3 regions of the Blautia sp. MSK18_10 genome follow, and region 3 is predicted to be linked to each of the others. Evidence: riboswitches for the same ligand, from Rfam matches in the RefSeq annotation. Region 3 holds a riboswitch; each other region holds the start of a gene.

Region 1 (2,272 bases), on a different contig from region 3:
GAAATGTACCGATCACAAAGATAACTGCCACCAGACATAAGGTCATAATCAGAGAAGTTCTGGTTCCAAAAATAACTCGTGATAACAGATCACGTCCCAGCTTATCTGTCCCAAAGGGATGTGCAGAACTTGGAGCCTGAAGTGATTCCAGCATCACTGCATCCAGCGGGTCGTAGGGTGCGATCTGTGGGGCAAACACAGCCACACCGACTACGACCAACGCCAGTATCGAAAAAAGGGTAAACTGCTTATTTTCTTTAAATACTTTCGCTAACTTCAATTATCTATCCTCCTTAAGTCTTGGATCCAGATAAGTATAGGACAGATCCACAAGCAGATTGATACACATATACAGAATAGCGATCCACAGTACATATCCCTGAACCAACGGATAATCACGGCAGGAGATTGCTTTGACTGCCATATTTCCCATACCCGGCCAGTTGTAGATAATCTCAACGACTGCAGTACCGCCAAGAAGACTTCCCAGGGAAAGTCCAAGCAGAGTTACCAACGGAAGCATTACATTTGGAAGAACATGTCTCCATAAAATCACACGCTCCTTAATACCTCTCATACGTGCACCTGTTACATAATCCTGATGAAGTTCCTCCAGAACCGCACTTCTTACCTGTCTGGTATATTTTGCAGACATGGCAAGAGCCAACGTAAGTGCCGGCAGGACCATCGCTTTGAAATCAGTGCTTCCTCCTGCTACATTCACCCAGCGAAGCTGTACACCGAAAATACTCAGTAAGATCAGGCCAAGCCAGAAGCTTGGTACGGATACCCCGATAAAAGTAATTCCTCTTACAAAGTAATCCGGGAATTTGTTCTGATACACTGCTGCCAGGATTCCCAGCGGAATGGAAATCACGATCATCATAAGCAGTGCCAGCAGAGACATCTTCAGGGTTGGCCAGAAACAGGATACAAGTTTCTGTACCACCGGCATCTTAAAGGAATAGGACTGTCCCATATCTCCGGTGAGTACACCCTTCAGCCAGGTTCCATACTGTACAAGAAAGGGCTGGTCAAGTCCCAGCTCATGCCTTGTCTGTTCCAGAAGCTCTGGTGTGGGAAGATTACCGCACTCTGTCAGCATGATCTCAGCCGGATCACCAGGAGACAGATAAGTCAGTCCAAAGGTCAGAAAACTGATACCAAACAGGACGATCAGAATCTGCAGAAATCTTTTCCCGATTTGTTTTTTCGTCAAAATAATCTCCTTCCTACATCTTTCGTGAATTAAACCAATACCGGAAATGTTTCTGATTACTTTTACTCAGTAACATGGGGAATCCCCCCATAGGGGTTAATTTTCAGGCAAAAAAATAGCCCGCAATATGAAAACATCATACATACGGACACAAAATGACATGAAAAAATTATGCTTCCTATCTACCGTAAGAATCATTCCTATCCCAATTGCAAGCAGTTCTCCTGACTTAAGTTCATCACTTCGAAATCGCCTTCCCGGACCAACTTTAAAATCACATGGTCCAGTGACATTTTTCATTCCGAAGCTCCCTCTTACAGTGACGGGATCGTACCGGACTTACACCGGTTTCTCTATTAATCCTTGCGGAACTTACAACGACTGGTTCAAAACCAATAAATGTTATTTAATTTTTACTATAATATTATAGAATAGTTTTTTTTACTTTGTCCAGTAATTAGCAAAAAAAATCAGATTGTATTCAAAAACATACAATCCGATTTTTTTATTCCTTTTACTGTAACAGATAAACGAATCATTTTTATTCTTCAATATTATTTGCTAAAAAGATAATTTTTCCCTTCGTTATAAGTTCCCTTCATTGAAAGTCGAACAGCTAATTTCCCAGTCATCGGATCTTCAATACCTATACTGATCTTATATTTCTTTCCGGCCAGTGAGATCATCTTTTTTACCTGCATTCTTGTTTTTGTCTGTAAAGTTTCTTCCGGCAGAAGTGATTTTAACGAAATGTCAACCGCTTCTTTTTCAAGACTATTTCCATCCTCATCTTCTACCAGAACCCATACAGGCCAGTCTTCATAAAATGCTGCAACTCCATCATTCTTCCATTTAAGATTCAGGCTGACATACCCCGGCATCTGAATAAGGCTTGCTTGCGAAATCCACAAACGATATCCCATGCTTCCTAAAACTTTCCTATAACCGTTTTCATAAGTTTTATCCGCTACTTTCGGTCCAAGAAAAGTAGTATGTGCTTTCTTTATCAGATTTATTGTCTGATCCAGATTTGTGTCAAGCAACTCTTTCATT
Region 2 (2,272 bases), on a different contig from region 3:
GGATTTTTTAACCATATGCTGGATGGATTTACCCGTCATGGGCTCTTTGATCTCAGTGTCAGAGTCCATGGTGATCTTCAGGTGGATGACCATCACACCATCGAGGATACAGGAATTGTTCTGGGAACTGCATTAAAAGAAGCAATTGGTGACAAAAAGGGGATTAAGCGCTATGGAAGCTGCATCCTTCCCATGGATGAATCCCTGGTGCTCTGTGCGATTGATCTGTCCGGAAGACCTTACTTTGTATGGGATGCAGAGTTTACCACAGACAGGATCGGTGACATGTCCACGGAAATGGTAAAAGAGTTCTTCTATGCCATTTCCTATGCCTGTGGCATGAATCTTCATATCAGGGTTCTGGCAGGTGGGAATAATCACCATGTAGCAGAAGCAATGTTCAAAAGTTTTGCCAAAGCACTGGACGCAGCCACATCCTATGATCCAAGGATCACAGATGTTCTGTCTACCAAGGGCAGTTTGTAAAATTTGAAAATTTACGAAATGATTTATGGCAATCAATAAATTAGATGGAGACAGAAAATGGAAAATACAGTGAATTTAAAAAGCAGCATCGCATGGTCTGATTTTAAATTAAACAGTGATGGAATGGTACCTGTTATAGCCCAGGATTATCAGACAAACGAAGTGCTGATGCTGGCGTATATGAATGAAGAAGCATTTAATACCACTCTTGAAACAGGTAAAATGACTTACTGGAGCAGAAGCCGCAATGAACTCTGGACGAAGGGACTCACATCCGGACATCTCCAGTTTGTAAAATCCCTTACACTGGATTGTGACAATGATACGATCCTTGCTAAAGTAGAGCAGATCGGTGCAGCCTGCCATACCGGAAACAGAACCTGTTTTTTCAAAGCCCTGACAGAAGTGTAATGAATAACGCGATAATATACATACAAGCCAAAATTCCATTGCCGCAGGCAATCTGGAATGAATTTTGGCTACGTTACTGTGAACGGAGTGAACAGTAACACTAATGCCAAACATTAAAGGAAAATATACACGAATTGTATTGACATTTTTGTTAAAATGTGATAAAAAAAGAATATCCGAATTGAATATGTGCAATGTTATAACGCAAAGGTTGCATCGTACTTGATGTGCAAAAGAGAATCCGGTGAGAATCCGGAGCGATACCGTCACTGTGTATGGGAGCTGCTTTTCAGAAACCACTGGGAAACTGGGAAGGGAGAAACAGCGATGATCGAAGTCAGGAGAACTGCCTTGGCGTAGAATTTAAGGTCTGCGGTATACAGAACCTGTATTCTCATAACGATACATAGCTCTTTTATTAAATGAATCAGACAGAATCGGAAATTACAGATATATCTGGTACATATAAACCATGTATTTATGGGAAAGCGGTAGCTGCAGAATATGCAGTTGCCTTTTTTGTGCATACAATTGTCCGGAAATACGAGAAATAAAAGAGGAAAAACGAAATGAAAAGAAAATCCATGTTAGCCTTATTACTGGCAGTATCCATGACCTGTTCCATGACAGCAGCAACAGGTACAGTTGCTTTTGCATCTGATGATGCAGCAACAGAAGAGGCTGCAGATGACACAGAAGCAGCTGCAGACGATGCAGATGCAGCAGATACAGAGGAAGCATCTGATGATACAACAGAAGCTTCTGATGATGATCAGAAAGCCGCAGACGAAGTTGGTGCCCTGATCGATAAGATTTATGTTCAGGAAAGAACAGACACAACTGACGAAGACTGCAAAGCAGCAAAAGAAGCATGGGACAAACTTACAGATGCTCAGAAAGAACTGGTAACAGGTGAAGAAGCAAGCCCTGAATACTTTGGACGTGACACAGGTGATGCTTCCAAAGATGATCCTCGTAACCAGGATGAGATTGGTGAGAATGAACTTCTTGTAGTAAGTTTTGGTACATCCTTCAACGACAGCCGTGCAGAGGATATCAAAGGAATCGAGGATGCCCTTGCAAAAGCATATCCGGACTGGTCAGTAAGACGTGCATTTACAGCACAGATCATCATCAACCATGTACAGGCAAGAGATGATGAAGTAATCGATAATATGCAGCAGGCTCTTGACCGTGCAGTAGCTAACGGTGTTAAGAATCTTGTTGTACAGCCGACACATCTGATGCATGGTGCAGAATATGATGAAATGACAGAGGCAATTGATGGATACAAAGACAAATTTGAATCTGTTGCAATTGCAGAGCCAATGCTCGGTGAAGTTGGTGATGACGCTACAGTGATCAATGATGACAA
Region 3 (2,272 bases):
CAACGGACGGCCCTTAATATACCTGATTCCGTCTGTACCCTCTTCTGAGTTTTCTCCATCCTGAAACTCCTGTTTTGCATCATCGCTTCCGAACAATTCTGCATCCGATCCCGTATCTGTTCCAAATTCATCTGCCTGTGAACTTTGAAATTCTTTCAGATCTGATGTATTTTCTTCTGTCTCCCTGTTGACTCCGGATCCAAACATTTCCTGACCCGCAGCTGGTACCGATGTATAAACCATTGCATAAGCCAGAAAAACTGACAATGCGCGTATCGCTGTATTTCTTTTTTTCATGTAGTAGTTAACTCCTTTACATAAATATAATATCATTATATCAGCATCTTTTTTGTTTTTCAACCATGATCAATGACAAAAACCGTCGGAAAACAGTGAATTTTCCCTGTTTTCCGACGGCTCTATGTAGAAATGCAGAGCTCTGCCGACAAGAAAATGTCGCCAGGAAAAGACGTCAAATGCCTGTGATGCATTTTCTTCTGTGCATGTGAAAAGTGTGGAAAATGTGTGTGAAATGCTTTATATACTAACTCAGAACAGACTTGAAAATCTTACAGACTCTTCTCTTTTGCTATCCTTATTCTAGCAGAACAAGCATTGTATTACAATGAAAATCGTTCTTTCTTATTTGTGCTAATCTGACACATTGTTACTGTTCACTCCGTTCTAAGCAGCAACGCATTCTCCTCTTATTTGCTGATACTTTCCTTTGCTCTTTTCATCATATCAGCCAGTTCCTGGTATTTTCCTGTGACATATCCATAGTTTTTTCGCTTATGCGGAAGCATACAGTTTGTGCAGTCTTTAATTCCCTTTTCCGTATACCGGAAATTCCCACCGCATTTCTCACCCAAGGCATATAGCGGGCAATAACAGAACAGACAGTTAAAATCATCCGGATCTGCATTCTTATGACACGGAAAAAATTCACATTTCTTATGGCTGAAATAAGAATATTCTTTCCCTTCCCAATAAGGTTTCTCCATTGCTACCTCTCCTCTCCTGTTGCAAGTTTTTATCTTTCCAGAATAATTCCGTTTTCTCAGTCTCCATCAATCCCACCCATCAGAGGACAGAGGACGAAATAAAAAAAATACTCTAATAAATTATCAATTTCTCTTCACATAACAAAGCATTGAAAATTCATTACAGTATTTTTCACAGATCATACATTTAAAATTAATAAGAGGGAGCGATGCTACCCCGGGGTAGAAAAAAATCCGTTCATGAGTGCGCGGAGGGAACGAATAAATCCGAAGTAGTATCGCCTGCCATTTAATCATGTATAATTCATAAAGAACAGGCGCATTCCATAAAAAATGTCTGCCTTCAGATAAAAGCAGACAACACTCCGAAGCTGCGGATTCAACGGAGTTGGTTGTTACACTTTACACGGAAGTTTAACCTCGCCATACCAAGCAGGTTTCCTGGCTCCAGGCTCATCGCTCCTCTCTCCTTCTCATGCTATGGCACAATGGACATTCTGAGATTTGCTCCTCTGTTACAGTGACCGGATCGCTCAGGTTTCTCACCTGATTCCCTCTTTCTGTACTGCTCTTTCTCACAGTATCAGCACTTAATATGTTCTGTATGGAATTATACTGTCATTATAATAACACCCTGCAACAAGCTTGTCAACTATTTATCAATATATTTTCCAAATTATTATTGTTCATTCGTTACTGTTCACACACCACTATTCCGCGAGGTGTTTTGGCATGAATATTCCACACCTTCCGGCAGCGGATCCCATTCATTCAGACCAAGACTCTGTCTGAATTTTGCTTCTTCCAGACTCAGCTTTGGAACATCCTCATTCAAAAACGCTCTCAGCTCATCAATCCCCTCTCCGGTCACATTGTTTACCAGAAAAATTCTTTCACATCCTGCATTCAGCATCCACTGACGCACCATTGGAACATTCGCATAAGGAGAATCTATTTTCGTAATGATTCCTATCAGTGGTCTCAGAATAAATGCATTACTGCCATAGCCAAACAAACTGAAAGGTTCATCTGCTGACTGTACCATTGCCACCACATCTGCTTCAAAAGAAAAACAGGCCAGCCCTACGCTGAAATGCTTGGACTCTGCATACTCTCCCGGAGAATCAATGGTATCATCATCCGTATTCGTATACTGCGTTTTTACATAATGAAGTTTTTCGCCTTTTAATGCCTGCGTTAATGAAGTCTTACCTGCTTCACTTCTGCCCATCAGAAATATTTTCTTCATATTTAATGTCTGTCCCTTT

Evidence for each region. A riboswitch is a leader RNA that binds a small molecule or an ion and turns the genes downstream of it on or off. The one in region 3 is predicted to bind cobalamin.
Region 1: another riboswitch for cobalamin. It lies ahead of nikB (nickel ABC transporter permease); the one in region 3 lies ahead of LI074_RS07205 (cysteine-rich small domain-containing protein).
Region 2: another riboswitch for cobalamin. It lies ahead of LI074_RS03260 (sirohydrochlorin cobaltochelatase); the one in region 3 lies ahead of LI074_RS07205 (cysteine-rich small domain-containing protein).

Annotation. Positions count from the first base shown of each region.
Region 1 is NZ_JAJCGT010000043.1:10,751-13,022, forward strand. Features, by position in the region: gene nikC (nickel transporter permease) at 1-280, opposite strand, end outside; gene nikB (nickel ABC transporter permease) at 281-1,219, opposite strand; cobalamin riboswitch at 1,417-1,610, opposite strand; gene LI074_RS14310 (DUF4832 domain-containing protein) at 1,774-2,272, opposite strand, start outside.
Region 2 is NZ_JAJCGT010000004.1:31,741-34,012, forward strand. Features, by position in the region: gene hisB (imidazoleglycerol-phosphate dehydratase HisB) at 1-486, shown strand, start outside; partial or broken gene hisI (phosphoribosyl-AMP cyclohydrolase) at 577-891, shown strand; cobalamin riboswitch at 1,089-1,265, shown strand; gene LI074_RS03260 (sirohydrochlorin cobaltochelatase) at 1,467-2,272, shown strand, end outside.
Region 3 is NZ_JAJCGT010000012.1:57,169-59,440, forward strand. Features, by position in the region: gene LI074_RS07200 (C1 family peptidase) at 1-297, opposite strand, end outside; gene LI074_RS07205 (cysteine-rich small domain-containing protein) at 708-1,004, opposite strand; cobalamin riboswitch at 1,419-1,613, opposite strand; gene LI074_RS07210 (EutP/PduV family microcompartment system protein) at 1,705-2,253, opposite strand.